Regions from separate parts of the Pseudomonas sp. C9D1 genome, predicted to be linked through region 1. Evidence: predicted binding sites of a transcription regulator. Region 1 holds the regulator's gene; the other holds the start of a gene.
What was found. Region 1 encodes sigma-54, which starts transcription at its own class of promoters, with help from an activator protein. Its sites were predicted from a motif close to ANTGGCATNNANNTTGCTNT; they were not measured.
Positions count from the first base shown of each region.

Region 2: a site for sigma-54 is predicted at 4,189-4,208, ahead of glnK (P-II family nitrogen regulator). Genes of this name have one in related genera too.

Region 1 is NZ_JBSZIE010000001.1:538,045-547,247, forward strand. Features, by position in the region: gene ACXI0U_RS02485 (ZIP family metal transporter) at 1-590, shown strand, start outside; gene ACXI0U_RS02490 (HPr family phosphocarrier protein) at 685-957, opposite strand; gene rapZ (RNase adapter RapZ) at 973-1,830, opposite strand; gene ptsN (PTS IIA-like nitrogen regulatory protein PtsN) at 1,840-2,304, opposite strand; gene hpf (ribosome hibernation-promoting factor, HPF/YfiA family) at 2,318-2,626, opposite strand; gene ACXI0U_RS02510 (RNA polymerase factor sigma-54) at 2,709-4,208, opposite strand; gene lptB (LPS export ABC transporter ATP-binding protein) at 4,352-5,077, opposite strand; gene lptA (lipopolysaccharide transport periplasmic protein LptA) at 5,077-5,622, opposite strand; gene lptC (LPS export ABC transporter periplasmic protein LptC) at 5,609-6,181, opposite strand; gene ACXI0U_RS02530 (KdsC family phosphatase) at 6,190-6,714, opposite strand; gene ACXI0U_RS02535 (KpsF/GutQ family sugar-phosphate isomerase) at 6,715-7,689, opposite strand; gene ACXI0U_RS02540 (ATP-binding cassette domain-containing protein) at 7,934-8,743, shown strand; gene mlaE (lipid asymmetry maintenance ABC transporter permease subunit MlaE) at 8,743-9,203, shown strand, end outside.
Region 2 is NZ_JBSZIE010000002.1:3,674,630-3,683,832, reverse strand. Features, by position in the region: gene xerC (tyrosine recombinase XerC) at 1-498, shown strand, start outside; gene ACXI0U_RS24835 (HAD family hydrolase) at 495-1,199, shown strand; gene sutA (transcriptional regulator SutA) at 1,260-1,589, opposite strand; gene ACXI0U_RS24825 (secondary thiamine-phosphate synthase enzyme YjbQ) at 1,666-2,091, opposite strand; gene ACXI0U_RS24820 (ammonium transporter) at 2,298-3,617, opposite strand; gene glnK (P-II family nitrogen regulator) at 3,652-3,990, opposite strand; gene ACXI0U_RS24810 (accessory factor UbiK family protein) at 4,401-4,664, shown strand; partial or broken gene ACXI0U_RS24805 (YifB family Mg chelatase-like AAA ATPase) at 4,699-5,544, shown strand; gene ACXI0U_RS24800 (AAA family ATPase) at 5,936-7,111, shown strand; gene ACXI0U_RS24795 (S8 family peptidase) at 7,108-9,203, shown strand, end outside.

The sequences.
Region 1 (9,203 bases):
ATGCAGCCGGCCAGTTGGGCTTTTCCAAATGGTCGGCAGGCTTCCTCATGAGCCTCGGCCTGCTGCTGGGGGCCAGTGCACTGTTCGGCCTTGGCAGGCTGCTGCCGGAGCGGCAGCTCGAGGTCGATACCCGTACCGACCGCCTGGTGCTGGCACCGCGCATCCTGCTGTTCGTCATTGCCATCGTCCTGCACAACATCCCGGAAGGCATGGCGGTGGGGGTGGCGGCGGGCGCCGGGTTGGCGGGCGCGGACAGCCTGGCATTGGGTATCGCGCTGCAGGACCTGCCGGAAGGGCTGATCATTTCCCTGGTGTTGGCAGGGGCGGGGATGTCCCGGGGCAAGGCGATGCTGATCGGCGCGGCGTCCGGGCTGGTGGAGCCGGTGTTCGCGTTGCTTTGTGCGTGGCTGGTGCAGGTGTCGGCGTTGCTGTTGCCCTGGGGCCTGGCCCTGGCAGCGGGGGCGATGCTCTTCGCGGTGACCCACGAAATCATCCCGGAGTGCCATCGCAAGGGGCATGAGACTGCTGCGAGCCTGGGGTTGGCCGCGGGCTTCTGCCTGATGATGGTGCTGGATACGGCGCTGGCCTGATCGGCCGGTGCTCATGTCGCGACGCAGGGAAGGCGTCGCGGGGTGGTTCAGCGTTTCAGCTCTTTCGGGCCCGGTATCTGTACCGGGCTTTCCGTCACTCGCCTTCGTCAAACCTATTGTTGATCAACTCGATCAGTGCGTTGAGCGCATCGTCGTCCTGCTCGCCTTCGGTGTGCAGGTGAATGTTGGTGCCCTTGCCGGCGGCGAGCATCATCACGGCCATGATGCTTTTGCCGTCCACCAGGCTTTCCGGGGTGCGGCCTACGCGAATCTGGCAGGGGTAGCGCCCGGCGACGCCAACGAACTTGGCCGCGGCGCGGGCATGCAGCCCCAGTTTGTTGATGATGGTGATTTCACAGGCTGGCATCGCGGCGGGGATCCTTTAACTGAGGTCGCGGTGGCGAACCTGGACGTTCTTCAGGTTGGGTTTGAGTGCCTGGCCGAGGCGTTCGGCGAGGTACACGGAACGGTGGTGACCGCCGGTGCAGCCGATGGCGACAGTGACATAGGCGCGGTTGCTGGCGGCGAAGCGCGGCAGCCATTTGTTCAGGTAGCCGAGGATGTCCTGGTACATCTCCTCGACATCCGGCTGCGCGGCCAGGTATTCGGCGACATTGGCGTCCAGGCCTGAGTTATCGCGCAGCTCGGGCTTCCAGTAGGGGTTGGGCAGGCAGCGCACGTCGAACACCAGGTCCGCATCCACCGGCATGCCGCGCTTGAAGCCGAAGGATTCGACGAGGAAGGCGGTTCCCGGCTCGGGCTTGTTCAGCAGGCGCAGCTTGATGCTGTCGCGCAGCTGGTACAGGTTGAGGTGGGTGGTGTCGATCTTCAGGTCAGCCAGGTCGGCGATGGGGGCGAGCAACGAGGCTTCGTCGAGGATGGCCTCGGCGAGGGAGCGGTCTTCGTTGGTCAGCGGGTGGCGCCGGCGGGTTTCCGAGAAGCGCTTGAGTAGCGTTTCGTCATCCGCGTCCAGGTACAGCACATCGCAGTGGATGTGGCGGGCGCGGGCCTCTTCGAGGAGTTCGGGAAAACGCTTGAGCTGGCTGGGCAGGTTGCGCGCGTCGATGGAGACGGCGACCTGGGGGTGCAGCAACTCGGTCTGCAGCAGCGCGCGCTCGGCCAGTTCGGGGAGCAGGCCGGCGGGCAGGTTGTCGATGCAGTAGAAGCCATTGTCCTCGAGAACGTCGAGGGCGGTGCTCTTGCCTGAGCCTGAACGGCCGCTGACGATGATCAGGCGCATGGCAAGGTCCTAGCGTCCGTTCTGGACGTCCACTACCACCTGGTACAGGCTGTCGCTGCTCTGCGTCTGACGCAGGCGGTCACGCACCTCGGTGCGGTCCAGCATGCTGGCGATCTGGCGGAGCAGTTCCAGGTGTTCATCGGTGGCGGCTTCGGGGACCAGAAGCACGAAGAGCAGGTCCACCGGGGCGCCGTCGATGGCGTCGAAGTCCACGGGGGCGTCCAGGCGCAGCACGGCGCTGATGGGCGCGGTGCAGCCGGGAAGCCGGCAATGGGGGATGGCGATACCGTTGCCGAATCCTGTCGAGCCGAGTTTCTCCCGGGCGACCAGGCTTTCGAAGATATCTTGCGAGTCGAGGTCGGGAAGTTCGCGAGCAACCAGGTTGGCGATCTGTTCCAAGACACGTTTTTTGCTGCCGCCCGGCACGTTCACGAGGGAACGGCCGGGGGTCAGGATTTGCTCAAGTCGGATCATAGGAAGGGGAATGTCAGCGGGCGGTGGCGCCCTGCTGGCGGTTCAGCTGCTTTTCCTTGTGTTTGATCAGTTGACGGTCGAGTTTGTCGGTGAGCAGGTCGATGGCCGCGTACATGTCTTCATGCTCCGCATTGGCTACGACCTCACCACCGGCGATGTGCAGGGTGGCTTCGATCTTCTGCTTCAGTTTCTCCACCTGCATGATCACCTGCACATTGGTGATTTTGTCGAAGTGGCGCTCCAGTTTGTCGAACTTCTCGACAACGTAGTCGCGCAGGGCGTCGGTCACATCCAGTTGATGTCCACTGATGTTGACTTGCATACCGCTTTCTCCTTATTGCCCGTGTGTAAGAGACAGGCTAACGGGCCTGCCACCGGAACACTTTGGCGTGGATCAATCCGCGTCACATCAGCCGCTTGCGTTCGCTCGAAGGCGCTATCCCGAGGGATTCCCGGTACTTGGCGACTGTGCGGCGGGCCACTTGGATACCCTGTGCTTCCAGTAAACCAGCGATCTTGCTGTCGCTCAACGGCTTTTTGGCATTTTCCGCAGCGACCAGTTTTTTGATGATCGCGCGGATGGCGGTAGACGAGCATTCACCGCCTTCGGAGGTGCTGACGTGGCTGGAGAAGAAGTATTTCAGTTCGTATATGCCACGCGGGGTGTGCATGAATTTCTGGGTGGTGACGCGTGAGATGGTCGACTCGTGCATGCCCACTGCCTCGGCGATGTCGTGCAGGACGAGGGGCTTCATCGCCTCGTCGCCGTACTCGAGGAAACCGCGCTGGTGCTCGACGATCTGGGTGGCGACCTTCATCAGCGTTTCGTTGCGGCTTTGCAGGCTCTTGATGAACCAGCGGGCTTCCTGCAGCTGATTGCGCATGAAGGTGTTGTCGGCGCTGGAGTCGGCACGGCGGACGAAGCCGGCGTAGTGCGGATTGACGCGCAGGCGCGGGACGGCTTCCTGGTTCAGTTCCACCAGCCAGCGTTCATTGTGCTTGCGCACGATGACGTCCGGCACGACGTACTCGGGTTCGCTGGCTTCGATCTGCGAGCCGGGGCGGGGGTTGAGGCCCTGGATCAGCTCGATCACCTGGCGCAGCTCGTCTTCCTTGAGCTTCATGCGGCGCATGAGCTGGCTGTAGTCGCGGCTGCCGAGAACATCGAGATAGTCGCCAGCCAGGCGTTGCGCCTCGCTCAGCCATGGGGTCTTGGCGGGCAGTTGGCGCAGTTGCAGGAGCAGGCACTCGCGCAGGTCGCGGGCGCCGACGCCGGCGGGCTCGAATTGCTGGATGCGGTGCAGGACGACTTCCACCTCGTCGAGTTCGATCTCGAGCTCGGGGTCGAAGGCTTCCACGACTTCCTCGAGGGTTTCCTCCAGGTAGCCGTCATTGTTGATGCAGTCGATCAGGGTGACGCCGATCAGGCGATCGGTATCGGACATGGGGGCCAGGTTCAGCTGCCACAGCAGGTGGCTTTGCAGGCTCTCGCCCACCGAGGTGCGGGACGTGAAGTCCCACTCGTCGTCATCGGAGCTGGGGAGGCTGCTGGCGCTGGTCTGGTAGACGTCTTCCCAGGCGGTGTCGACGGGCAGTTCGCTGGGGATGCGTTCGTGCCATTCGCCGTCTTCGAGGCTTTCGCTCTCCGAAGTGGGGACGCTGGATTCCTGGAAGCTGGATTCCTGGCTGGCGGAGTTGGGCAGTTGCTCGCTTTCTGCCATGGGGTCGGAGTTGTCGAAGTCTTCTCCTTCCTCCTGGCGTTCGAGCATGGGATTGGACTCCAGGGCCTCCTGGATTTCCTGCTGCAGATCCAGGGTGGACAGTTGGAGTAGGCGAATGGCCTGTTGCAGCTGCGGGGTCATCGTCAGCTGCTGGCCCATCTTCAGGACTAGCGATGGTTTCATGGCAGAGGGCTTAGCACCTTATTCGCCGGCGCACATGCGCCATCCACTACAGGGCGCCGAAGCGCCACCAGGAAGCAAATTATATGCCTGACCTTGAATGATTTTTCTACTGCCCGCAACATTTTGCGCGCAGGGCTGGTCCGTCAGAGGCGGAATTCGTGCCCCAGGTAGACTTCCTTGACCAGTTGGTTGGCCAGGATCTCTTCTGCACTGCCTTCGGCGATGAGCTGGCCATCATTCACGATGTAGGCGGTTTCGCAGATATCCAGTGTCTCGCGGACGTTGTGGTCGGTGATCAGCACGCCGATCCCCTTGGCCTTGAGGTGATGGATGATCTGTTTGATGTCGCCCACGGAAATCGGGTCGACACCGGCAAAGGGTTCGTCGAGCAGGATGAACTTGGGGGCGGTGGCCAGGGCGCGGGCGATTTCCACGCGACGACGCTCACCACCGGACAGGCTCATGCCGATGCTGTCGCGGATGTGGCTGATGTGGAACTCCTGCAGCAGGCTCTCCAGTTCGCGATGACGACCGGCGCGGTCGAGCTCCTTGCGGGTCTCGAGGATGGCCATGATGTTGTCGGCCACGCTGAGCTTGCGGAAGATCGAGGCTTCCTGGGGCAGGTAGCCGATACCGGCGCGGGCGCGACCGTGCATGGGCTGGTGGGTGACGTCCTGCTGGTCGATGAGCACGCGCCCCTGATCGGCCTTCACCAGGCCCACGATCATGTAGAAGCAGGTGGTCTTGCCGGCACCGTTGGGGCCGAGCAGGCCGACGATCTGGCCGCTGTCGATGGACAGGCTGACGTCACGGACGACCTGGCGGCTCTTGTAGCTCTTCGCCAGGTGCTGGGCTTTGAGGGTCGCCATTACTCTGCTTGTCCCGCTTGCTGCTCTTTCTTCTTCGGCTGGATGACCATGTCGATGCGCGGACGCGGAGTGCCGACGTTGGTGCCCGTGGCGCGGCCTGCGTTGACGATCTGGCGCTGGGTGTCGTAGACGATCTTCTCGCCTTCGAAGGTGTTGCCTTCCTGGATCACCTTGGCCTGGTCGATCAGCACGATGCGCTCGTTGGCAGCGAAGTACTGGATGGTCATGCCGTAGGCCTTGACGATCTGCTTGTCCACCGCAGGCTTCTGCTCGTAGTAGGCAGGCTTGCCCACCGAGGTGAAGACTTCCAGCTCGCCCTGGGCGTTCTGGGTGATGGTCACGGTGTCGCCGGTGATCTTCAGGGTGCCCTGAGTGATGACCACGTCGCCGCGATAGACCGCCACGCCCTGCTTGTCATCGAGTTCGGCGCTGTCCGCCTGGACGCGGATCGGCTGATCGCGGTCGCTGGGCAGCGCCCAGGCGCTGGCACTTCCGAGTGCGGCACCCAGGCTGAGCAGTAGGGGGAGGGTTTTAACGAACCTCATGCTGGCCTCTTACGTTGGACTGCAGGATCATCCTGCTGTCATTCAAGTACGCTTTCATTCCTTGTGCCGTGGTAACCCCGTTGGCGGCGTCGATTCTAACGGCTTGCTGGGTTTCCGCATATTCCCTGTCCGGGAACACGGTCAGGCGGCTGGTGGTGAGAATGGTTGGTCGGCCCTTGGCGTCGGTGCGCTCCACGCGGACCTTGTCGATCAGCTCCACCTGTTCACCTTCTGGGCCGACTTCGCCGCGCTCGCTCTGTACGTGCCACGGGAACTCGGTGCCGCGGTAGAGCTGCAGGTCGGGATTGGTCAGCAGGGTGGTGTCGCTCGATTTGACGTGTTCGAGCTTGGCAGCGGTCATCTCGTAGTGACGCTTGCCGTCTTCCTGATATTGCACGCTGGTGGCATTGACCACATAGAAGTCGATGGCGTTCTCGTCTGCGGGGGCAGTTGTCTGGCGCTCCATGAAGCTTTCCGGGCGAATGTTCCAGTAGCCCAGGGCGATCAGCAGGGCGGCGACCGGAATCAGGATCAGGGCGAGGCGAAAGTTCTTCGACATGGGCGGACCTAGAGGTAGGCGGCCTGTGCAGCGTCGAGGCTGCCCTGGGCTCGCATGATCAGTTCGCAGAACTCGCGGGCGGCACCTTCGCCGCCACGTGCCTGGGTGGTGCCGTGGGCGTGCTGGCGGACGAAGCCGTCAGCGCTCGCCACCGCCATGCCCAGGCCGACCCGGCGTATCACCGGCAGGTCGGGCAGGTCGTCGCCGAGGTAGGCCACCTGTGCGTATTCGAGGCCCAGCTCCGCCAGCAGTTCATCGAGTACCACCATCTTGTCCTCGCGGCCCTGATAGAGGTGCTGGATACCCAGGTTGCGGGCACGTCGCTCGACCACGGGAGTGCTGCGGCCGGAGATGATCGCGGTGCGTACCCCGGAATTGATCAGCATCTTGATACCGTGGCCGTCCAGGGTATTGAAGGTCTTGAACTCGCTGCCGTCGACCAGGAAGTAGAGCTTGCCGTCGGTGAGTACGCCATCGACGTCGAAGACCGCCAGGCGGATGGCCTTGGCGCGCTGTAGCAGATCGTCGCTCATTCAGATCACTCCGGCGCGGGTCAGGTCGTGGATGTGCAGGGCACCGATGGGGGTGTCGCTGTCGTCCACCACCACCAGCACGTTGATCTTGTGGTCGTCCATGATCTTCAGCGCCTCGGCGGCGAGCATGTCGGGGCGCACGGTCTTGCCGTGGACCGTCATGACTTCGTCGATGCTGGCCTGGCGGACGTCCACGCCCTTGTCCAGGGTGCGGCGCAGGTCGCCGTCGGTGAAGATCCCGGCCAGCTTGCCGTCGCTCTCCAGTACTGCGGTCATGCCGAGGCCCTTGCGGGTCATCTCCAGCAGGGCGTCGCGCAGGGAGGTGCCGCGTTCGACGCGAGGCAGCCGGTCGCCGCCGTGCATGATGTTTTCCACCTTCAGCAGCAGTCGACGGCCCAATGCACCACCGGGATGGGAGAAGGCGAAGTCCTCGGCGGTGAAGCCGCGGGCCTCCAGCAGGGCGATGGCCAGGGCGTCGCCCAGGACCAGCGATGCAGTGGTGGAGGAGGTCGGTGCCAGGTTCAGCGGGCAGGCCTCGTGCTCGACGCGGGCGTCGAGGTTGGCTTCGGCAGCCTTGGCCAGCGGCGACTGCGGGTTGCCGGTCATGCTGATCAGGGTGATGCCCAGGCGCTTGATCAGCGGCAGCAGGGTGACGATCTCGGCGGTGGAGCCGGAGTTCGACAGGGCCAGCACGACGTCGTCGGGCGTGATCATGCCCATGTCGCCATGGCTGGCTTCGGCCGGGTGGACGAAGAACGCAGGCGTACCGGTACTGGCCAGGGTGGCGGCGACTTTCTTGCCGATATGGCCGGACTTGCCCATGCCCACCACCACGACGCGGCCCTTGCAGGCGAGGATCAGCTCGCAGGCGCGGACGAAGTCGTCGTCGATCCTGCCGAGCAGGGTGTCGATGGCTTCACGTTCCAGGCGGATGGTGCGGTGTGCGGATTGGATCAGATCGCTGGACTGGCTCATGTGGAGAGTGCAGTTGCCGAGGAAAAGGCGGGGATTATACCGGCAAAGAGTCGTTCGCTCACCCTCCATCGCATCCCGCCGAGGAGAAACCTGTCGCAGCCCTGAACAATGGCTGGCGCGGCCTTGGGTGGCATAGTGCTGCGATGCTATAGTTCGCCGCCTGTTCGGCCCCCCCTCAGGCATCGTGTCCCGGCCGCTGGAGACGACGTCTTCTGCAGGGATGGCCGCATCGCAAGGAGTACAGATGAGCGCTGATAACGCTTACGCCGTGGAGTTGAAGGGCGTCACCTTCAAGCGCGGCACACGCAGTATTTTTCAGAATGTCGATATCCGCATCCCGCGCGGCAAGGTCACCGGGATCATGGGGCCGTCCGGCTGCGGCAAGACCACCCTGTTGCGCCTCATCGCCGCTCAGCTCAAGCCTGCGGCCGGCGAAGTCTGGGTCAATGGCCAGAACCTGCCGAAGCTTTCCCGGGCCGACCTCTTCGACATGCGCAAGCAGTTCGGTGTGCTGTTCCAGAGCGGCGCGCTGTTCACTGACCTCGATGTGTTCGAGAACGTCGCCTTTCCCCTGCGGGTGCACACCAAGCTGCCCGAGGAAATGATTCGAGACATTGTCCTGATGAAGCTGCAGGCGGTTGGCCTGCGTGGCGCCATCGAGCTGATGCCGGATGAACTCTCCGGCGGTATGAAGCGTCGCGTGGCTTTGGCCCGGGCCATTGCCCTCGACCCGCAAATCCTCATGTACGACGAGCCTTTCGTCGGCCAGGACCCCATTGCCATGGGCGTGCTGGTGCGTTTGATTCGCCTGCTCAACGATGCCCTGGGCATCACCAGCATCGTGGTCTCCCACGACCTGGCGGAGACCGCCAGCATCGCTGACTATCTTTACGTGGTCGGCGATGCCCAGGTGCTGGGGCAGGGCACCCCCAAAGAGTTGATGGAGTCGGATAACCCGAGGATCCGCCAGTTCATGAAAGGCATTCCCGACGGGCCGGTCCCCTTCCACTTCCCGGCACCCGATTACCGCAACGATTTGCTGGGAGAGCGTTGATGCGCAAGAAGTCTCCGCTCGAGCGCATCCGCCTGCTCGGGCGCGCCGGCCTGGACGTGGTCGAAGCGCTGGGCCGCTCCACCCTGTTCCTGTTGCGTGCCATGTTCGGGCGCACCGGCACCGGGGCTGGATTCCAGCTGCTGATCAAACAACTGTATTTCGTCGGCGTGCTGTCGCTGCCGATCATCGTCGTATCCGGTGTCTTCATCGGCATGGTGCTGGCCCTGCAGGGCTACAACATCCTGGTGGAATACGGCTCCGAGCAGGCGGTCGGGCAGATGGTTGCCCTGACCTTGCTGCGTGAGCTCGGCCCGGTGGTCACCGCGCTGCTGTTCGCCGGTCGTGCAGGCTCCGCCCTGGCGGCCGAGATCGGCAACATGAAGTCCACCGAGCAACTCTCCAGCCTGGAGATGATCGGTGTCGACCCGCTCAAGTACATCATCGCCCCGCGTCTCTGGGC
Region 2 (9,203 bases), on a different contig from region 1:
GCCATCCTCGAACTCTTCTATTCCTCCGGGCTGCGCCTGTCGGAGCTGGTGGGGCTGAACCTCGACGGCCTGGACCTCAATGACGGCAGCGTGCGCGTGCACGGCAAGGGCAACAAGGTGCGCGAACTGCCGGTGGGCCGCATGGCGCGGCAGGCACTGGAGCAATGGCTGCCACTGCGCGCCCTGGCCAACCCACAGGACGGCGCGGTATTCATCGGCCGCACCGGCCGCCGCCTAGGGCCTCGCGCCATCCAGCTGCGGGTGCGGGCCGCCGGGGTCCGCGAACTGGGCCAGCACCTGCACCCGCACATGCTGCGCCACTCCTTCGCCAGCCACATGCTGGAATCCTCCCAGGATCTGCGCGCGGTGCAGGAGCTGCTCGGCCACGCCGACATCTCCACCACGCAGATCTACACCCACCTGGATTTCCAGCACCTGGCAGCGGTCTACGACAAGGCCCACCCACGGGCCAAGCGCAACAAGGCGAACGACGAATGAGCATCCAGCTGATCACCTTCGACCTCGACGACACCCTCTGGGACGTCGCCACCGTGATGCACGGCGCCGAAGCGGCCCTGCGTGAGTGGCTGGCCATGCAGGCGCCGAAGCTCGGGCCGGTGCCCATCGAGCACCTGTGGGCCATTCGCGCACGCCTGCTGGCGGACGAGCCGGCACTCAAGCACCGCCTCAGCGAGCTGCGCCAGCGCATCCTCTTCCATGCCCTGGAAGAGGCCGGCTACCCCCGGGACGAAGCGGGCACCCTGGCCACCCGGGGCTTCGACGTCTTCCTCGACGCACGTCACCGCATCGACCTGTTCCCCGAGGTGCACCCGACCCTGGAGATACTCGCCAACCGCTATCGCCTGGCGGTGATCACCAACGGCAACGCCGACGTGCGCCGCCTGGGCCTGGCCGACTACTTCCAGTTCGCCCTGTGCGCCGAGGAGCTGGGCGTCGGCAAACCCGACCCGCACCCGTTCGAGGAGGCGCTGAAACGCGCAGGCGTCGCAGCCGCGCAGGCGGTGCACATTGGCGACCACCCCAGCGACGACATCCACGGCGCCCGTAACGCCGGCATGCGCGCCATCTGGTTCAACCCCCAGGGCAAGGCCTGGGACGGCGAAAGCGCGCCGGATGCGGAAATCCGCAACCTGGCCGAGCTGCCGGCCCTGCTCGGCCGCTGGAACACCCCGGGCTGAGTGGTCGACAGCCATGAAAAAGCCCGCTGATAGCGGGCTTCTTTCATGTGACGGCATGCCTTAGATGGGGCGGCTGCCGTACTTGCTGTCCGGCTTCTTGGGCGGGTCGGCAACCACATTGGGCTCGACTTCCTGCACCTTGCCACCGCGCGCCAGGAAATCTTCCATGGCCCGCGCGAGTGCATCGCGCTCCTTCTGCTTGGCTTCGATGCTGGGCAGTTCTTCGACTTCTACCGCCGCCTTCTTGCCCTTGCTCTTGCCGCCGGACGCTGGGGATTCGCTGTCGCTGTCGCTATCGCCGTCATCGCTGTCTTCGGCCGCCGCAAGCTCCTCGCCCTCATCCTCGTCGGATGCCTCGAGCTCGTCTTGTTCCAGATCTTCGTCGCTCATGTTCTACCTCTTGTCTTGCCAAAGCAGGTTAGTTATAGCCCAGCCGCGCCAGCGTGCTAACGCCACTGGAAAAAAATCAGATCGCCTCGCCGTTCAGCGTGGCGACGACCCGGCGCACGCCGCCATGATCGCGGTGTTCGCCCAGGTAGATCCCCTGCCAGGTTCCCAGCGCGAGCCGCCCTTCCTGTATCGGCAGCATCAGCTGGCAGCCCAGCAGGCTCGACTTGAAATGCGCCGGAAGGTCATCCGGGCCTTCATAGTCATGTTCGTAGCCACCCTCGCCCTGGGGCACGAGGCGATTGAAGAATCGCTCGAAATCGCGCCTCACCGAGGGGTCGGCATTTTCATTGACGGTCAGTGATGCCGATGTGTGCTGCAACCACAGGTGCAACAGACCGACGCGGTAGTCTCGCAGTTCCGGCAAATTCGCCAGCAGCTCATCGGTCACCAGATGAAAGCCGCGTGGCCGTGCGCGCAGGCTGATCAGGGTCTGCTGCCACATGCACGTCTCCCGCTTCGAACTCGTCGGCGCGCATTCTAGCGCGGCTCCAGAAAAAGCAAAGGGCGCCTTGCGGGCGCCCTTTGCGGCTCGTGTTGCATCTTCTGCAGACGCCTTGCGGCGACAGCGACCTCGAGCGAGCCAGAGCCCCAGGTACGACGGCCCATGGCCGCCTCGACAGGGCCCGGCGCGGAGCCGGGCCATGGCGCTTAGAGGTTGTAGCCGCGCTCGTTGTGCTGAGCCAGGTCGAGGCCTACGGTCTCTTCCTCTTCGCTGACGCGCAGGCCCATCACCAGGTCCAGCACCTTGAGGATCACGAAGGTGACGATGGCGGTGTAGATCACGGTGAAGGCGACGCCCTTGAACTGGATGAACACCTGGCTGGCGATGTCTTCGACGGCGCCGAAGCCACCCAGGGCCGGGGCCGCGAACACGCCGGTCAGCAGGGCACCGATGATGCCGCCGATGCCGTGTACGCCGAAGGCGTCCAGGGAGTCGTCGTAGCCCAGCTTGCGCTTCAGGCTGGTGGCGCTGAAGAAGCACAGGACGCCAGCGGCCAGGCCGATGATCAGGGCGCCCATCGGGCCGACGGTGCCGGCAGCCGGGGTGATGGCGACCAGGCCGGCGACCACGCCGGAAGCGATGCCCAGGGCGCTCGGCTTACCGTGGGTCAGCCACTCGGCGAACATCCAGCCCAGGGCAGCGGCGGCCGTGGCGATCTGGGTGACCAGCATGGCCATGCCGGCGGTACCGTTGGCGGCAACGGCGGAGCCGGCGTTGAAGCCGAACCAGCCGATCCACAGCATGGCGGCGCCGACCAGGGTGTAGCCCAGGTTGTGCGGGGCCATCGGAGTGGTCGGGTAGCCCTTGCGCTTGCCCAGTACCAGGCAGGCCACCAGGCCGGCGACACCGGCGTTGATGTGCACCACGGTACCGCCAGCGAAGTCCAGTACGCCCCAGTCCCACATCAGGCCACCGTTGCCGCTCCACACCATGTGGGCGATCGGTGCATAGACGAGGGTGAACCAGATGGCCATGAAGATGAGCATTGCGGAGAACTTCATGCGCTCGGCGAAGGCACCGACGATCAGGGCCGGGGTGATGATGGCGAAGGTCATCTGGAAGGTGATGAACACGCTTTCAGGGAAGGCGGAGGTCAGGCTGTCGACGGTCAGACCGGACAGGAAGGCCTTGCCGAAGCCACCGACGAAGGAGTTGAAGTTGACGACGCCCTGCTCCATCCCGGTGGTGTCGAAGGCCAGGCTGTAGCCGAAGACGACCCAGAGGATGCTGATCAGGCCGGTGATGGCGAAGCACTGCATCATCACCGAGAGGATGTTCTTGGAACGCACCATGCCGCCGTAGAACAGCGCCAGGCCGGGAATGGTCATGAACAGCACCAGCGCGGTAGCGGTCAGCATCCACGCGGTATCACCGCTGTTCAGCACGACCTCGTCAGCGGCCATGGCGAGGCCGGGGGTAACGAGGGACAAAAGGGCTCCTAGCCCTGCGGCTTTACGCAGAGTCATGTTGTTTTCTCCTGGGGCGTTGGGGTTCGGAGGCTTAGATCGCGTCTGTGCCGGTTTCGCCGGTACGGATGCGGATGGCCTGTTCCAGATTGACGACGAAGATCTTGCCGTCACCGATCTTGCCGGTGTTGGCTGCCTTGGTGATGGCCTCGATCACGCGATCCAGTTGATCGTCGGCGATGGCGACATCGATCTTCACCTTGGGCAGGAAATCGACCACGTATTCCGCGCCACGGTACAGCTCGGTATGACCCTTCTGCCGACCGAAGCCTTTGACTTCAGTAACGGTGATGCCCTGCACGCCGATCTCGGACAGCGACTCGCGCACGTCATCGAGTTTGAACGGCTTGATGATGGCAGTGACTAGCTTCATGAAACTCTCTCCCGTATTTGGTGGACTTGCCCCAGGAAAAACGAACCCGGCTCAAGTCTAAGCGCAGTGTCTGGCTTTGTAACGCGTCGAACCGCCCTGGCTCGGCCACTTCGAACGCAGACCAACCGCTTCCGGCGAAACACTCCCCCGCCTCGCCCGACACACCGGTACTGCATCGGTGCATGCGTCGTATGGCCTAAAGCAGAAAGCTTGCCAGCTCCACCAAAAGCGCAGTTTTTCAAGCAGATACTGGCCGTATGCCCCCTCGGCGCCGGAAGACGCCCCGGTATCGCGCACCAAGATGGCGCACGCGGCGAATGGCCATTGCTCAAAAATTGTGCGCCGCCCATCGGGATCGGCCATTCACCCCGCGTGGTAGACTGCCCGCCGCCTGACTATGGAAGCCCATCATGCTGCCACCCAAAGCCCTGCTAGACGCCCTCGGTGCCCACGCCTCCCGCTTGTTCAGCGGTGATACCCCGCTGCCCCGCGCCGAATTCGAAACCCAGTTCAAAGCCCTGCTGCAGAGCGCCTTCAGCAAGCTCGACCTGGTAAGCCGCGAGGAATTCGACAGCCAGATGGCCGTCCTCGCCCGTACCCGCGCCCGCCTCGAGGCCCTGGAAGCCAAGGTCGCCGAGCTGGAAGCCACGCCCACCCCTCCGCCGAACGAGTGACCCGGCGGGCGGGTGACGCGATCAAGGAGCGATCATGTCCCTGGCCCTCGTTCACAGCCGCGCCCAGGTAGGCGTCGAAGCGCCTGCCGTAACCGTGGAAGCGCACCTCACCAACGGCCTGCCGTCCCTGGCCCTGGTCGGCCTGCCGGAAGCGGCGGTCAAGGAAAGCAAGGACCGCGTGCGCAGCGCCATCCTCACCAGCGGCTTCGAGTTCCCGCTGCGGCGCATCACCCTGAACCTGGCGCCGGCCGACCTGCCCAAGGACGGCGGGCGTTTCGACCTGGCCGTGGCCCTCGGCATCCTCGCCGCCAGCGGCCAGGTGCCGGTCGCCAGCCTGACCGAGGTGGAATGCCTCGGTGAGCTGGCCCTCTCCGGCGCGCTGCGCCCGGTCCAGGGCGTCCTCCCCGCTGCCCTTGCCGCCCGCGCGGCAGGGCGCACCCTGGTGGTGCCGAAGGACAATGCCGAAGAAGCCAGCCTCGCCAGCGGCCTGCGGGTGATCGCCGTCGGCCACCTGCTGGAACTGGCCGCGCACCTCACCGGGCAAACGCCCCTCGAACCCTATGCCTCCGCCGGCCTGCCGAACCGCGCCGACGCCTACCCGGACCTCGCCGAAGTACAGGGCCAGGTGGCCGCCAAGCGCGCCTTGCTGGTGGCCGCCGCCGGTGCCCACAATCTGCTGCTCTCCGGGCCGCCCGGCACCGGCAAGACGCTGCTCGCCAGCCGCCTGCCCGGCCTGCTGCCGCCCTTGCAGGAGCAGGAGGCACTGGAAGTCGCCGCCATCCACTCGGTGGCCAGCAACACCCCGCTGGACAGTTGGCCGCACCGCCCCTTCCGCCAGCCGCACCACAGCGCCTCCGGGCCCGCCCTGGTGGGCGGCGGCTGTGACAATTCTAAATAGATGCAAAAAATGAGGAATAGATGCGGCGCTCTCGCTGCCTCTCATGAGGGATAACTAAAGAAATTTTGCGCCCAGAAGCACCTTGTTCGATTGCGGCTGGTCTGTGAAAACTCAAGGGCTGTCGTCCACGCTGAAGCACGAGCCATCCGTCTTCAGGCACTGGTCCTCCCACCCTCCGGATCGTTCTCACCCGCCGACCGAAAAGCAGCGCTGCATTCTCTCAGCCCCTAGCCTCCCGACACTGAACATCAACATTGTGAATCGATACGCCTACTCAGCTCGTCTGAGCAGCTAGGATTGAGTTGGCGCGCATATGCTATAATTTAGCCCATTAACATAACCATATTAATTACTTATTTATCAGTGACTTAGAATGGCATCGGACGAAAAAGAAATTGTTGCAACCGATCTAGCCCAGGTCGCCCGGCTCGCACTAGGCGAGAAAACAGATGACGTACGTCTATTCGTAGCCCGACTAGTGAGGAAGTACCGCGGCACGGAGCCAAAGCTGTCCGAACAGCTTGAGGAGCACTTGCGACTGAATGCTCCGAAGTCATCTACGAACCTGATGCGCAGAGAACAACCCTTTCCAAACAGCTCCGATAACCCCGTTCCGGTGGATGACGAATCGCGTCTTTCACTTCTTAAAATTTTTCAGGACGAGCCCTCAAGGCCTAGCCCCCTGCTGGCCCAGTCGACCAAAGATGGGCTTGAGCAACTCATCCACGAACGCAAACAGATCAAGAAGCTGGCCAGCCTGGGGCTTCACCCCACGAAGTCGGCCATTTTTGTAGGCCCTCCCGGGGTAGGAAAGACCATCACTGCTCGATGGATCGCCTCACAGCTGGGCGTGCCGCTCTACGTTCTGGACCTGACGGCTGTAATGAGCAGCTTCCTAGGGCGCAGCGGAACCAACTTGAGAGCCGCACTCGACTTCGCCAAACGAACTCCATGCGTCCTGCTTCTGGATGAGATTGATGCCATAGCAAAGCGTCGTAGTGACGACAGCGATATTGGCGAGCTAAAGCGTCTTGTCACCGTAATCCTTCAGGAGGTGGATGAATGGCCTGCCACAGGGCTTCTATTGGCAGCGACCAATCACCCAGAGCTGATTGATCCTGCTCTATGGCGCAGATTCGATTTGGTTGTTGAGTTCAATTCACCCGACCCAGAAGCAGTTAAAGCCGCTATTCAACGCTTCCTAGATAGAGACGCAGCTGAGTTCGAAAGCTGGACGGACATACTTTCGTATGCTTTCCAGGGCCAATCTTTTAGTGATATAGAACGAGAGATACATCGCTTCAGGCGTGCTCTTGCCCTCGGCAGCGCAACCGCTAAAAGCCTTGTTGAAGATGCAGTGCGCACCAGATCTGCGACCCTGGATCGCCCGTCACAGATTGAGTTCGCGCTACTGCTAGACAGTCAGACGGACCTATCTCAGCGCGCAATTCATGAAATAACTGGCGTAAGCCGCGACACCATTCGAAAGCACAGGAACACAGACAAGCAATCCCCATCACGAACCTCAAGGAAGAGAAGTAGCCCATGAGTCAAACGAACTTTCTCATTGGTCGCGGCGAGCTATTAACAAGTGATATCAAGGGCCCCCGAAGGAACCCTGATAAGTCAGAGGTCTACACCCTTCACCAAGCTCTTGGACGGCTACAACCCGAGGCAGCCGAGACAGCAAAGGCGCTCGACAAGCTTCCCGATATAGCGTGCCCCCATGATTTTGGCGTCGCTCGGCTCATCATGAACCCGAGCTATATCGCGCGCTCCTATTTCCCAGCCTATCTGCTAAGAGCCACAGGGCTCGAATCACTGGGCAGCAAGCAGATCTGCATCACGCCTGAAAGCTGGAAGCGGAAAGGCGAGCCTCGGGAATGTGCGACCACTGAGATTTTCGTTGCAGGTAAGCGCCAGGCCTTCCGCTCACTAGGTGGCTGGATGGCTGGTCTAGAAGAAGACAGTGATGAGGCACTAGACCTGCGCCGCATTGAGCACATATCAGTCTTTGCGCGAAATCAGCGCATCGCGAATGCCGGCAGCGCGAAGGACAAGTTCTTTGAGTTCGGTGTCCACCTATTACCTGACGAAGGTAGCAGCTTCATCCAGCGCTCATTTGCGCAAATGGCAGAGTCACTAGGTCTGGTCGTACACGGCGGACACAGCTTCGAAGCAGGCAGCCTTTGGTTCGTACCCGTTGAAGGGCCTCAGCAAGCAGCAATGCAACTCGCAGACTTTGTATTTGTTCGAGTGGTTCGCCCCGTAGCCAAAATGCGCAGCCTGCTGCCGAACCTTCGCCGTGGCGGCCCGAAAGTCGAATGTGTTCTCCCAACTCAGGACCCGCTGTCCTTAGAACCTCGTGTCGCGATCTTAGATGCAGGCCTGCCGGCGCAACACACGATTGGGAGATGGCTCAAGAACTATTACGTGATGGATGCGGATGCGGCTGATGATCCACTGGGCCCCGACCACGGTCTAGCGGCAACGTCAGCGTTTCTGTTTGGCCCGCTCCAGCCAGAAGATGTAGCAGCGCGCCCATATGCTTATGTGGATCACTTGAGGGTCCTCGACAACGAGTCCAACAAAGAGAATCCCCTCGAGCTCTATCGGACCTTGGGTCATATCGAGGAAGTCCTGCTGTCCAGGCAGTATGAGTTCATCAACCTCAGCGTCGGCCCTGAAATTCCGATCGAAGATACTGAGGTTCACCCCTGGACCGCGGTCATCGATGAGCTTCTCAGCGATGGCAATACGTTCATGACAGTAGCTGTCGGCAACAACGGCACCATGGACACCAAAACCAGAAATGATCGAATTCAGGTCCCCTCCGACTGCGTGAACGCAATAGCGATAGGCGCAGCAAACAGCACTAATAACAACTGGAGCCGAGCCCCCTACAGTGCTACAGGTCCCGGCAGAAGCCCAGGCCTAATTAAGCCCGATCTCGTGGCATTTGGAGGCAGCGCCAAGGAGTACTTCCATGCTTTGGCTCCGGGAAAAGCTCCCGAGCTGGTCCCCCTCTTAGGCACTAGCTTCGCCTCTCCCTACACCCTCCGCAGCGCCGTCGGCGTGCGCGCCGTCCTTGGCCAAGATCTTTCTCCGCTCGCCATCAAGGCGTTGCTGATTCATGCCGCCAATCAAAATGGCCACGACGCGAAAGACGTTGGCTGGGGAAAGATCCCCGATGACCTCATGGAGATCATCACCTGCCCCTCTGGCGTAGCGAGGATTGTTTATCAAGGTGAGCTGAAGCCCGGGAAGTACATCAAGGCGCCGATCCCGTTACCCGATGAGGGTCTTTCGGGCATGGTCACGCTGAAGGCGACCTTTACCTTTGCCAGCGCTACGGACCCACAAGACTCCTCCTCCTACACCCGCGCCGGACTTGAGGTCACGTTCAGACCCAACGAGGAGCGGATCAAGGAAGGGAAAAGCAACGCGGAAACAACCACGTTCTTTAAGAAGAAAAAATTCGCTACAGAGGCGGAGTTACGTGCTGACTCCGGCAAATGGGAAACCGTGCTCCATGACGAGAAGCGGATGCGAGGGAGTAGCCTCAATAAAGCGGCTTTTGACATCCACTACATCGCCCGAGAAGGCGGCGGTAATGCCAGCCGAGCCAAGAAGATCAAGTA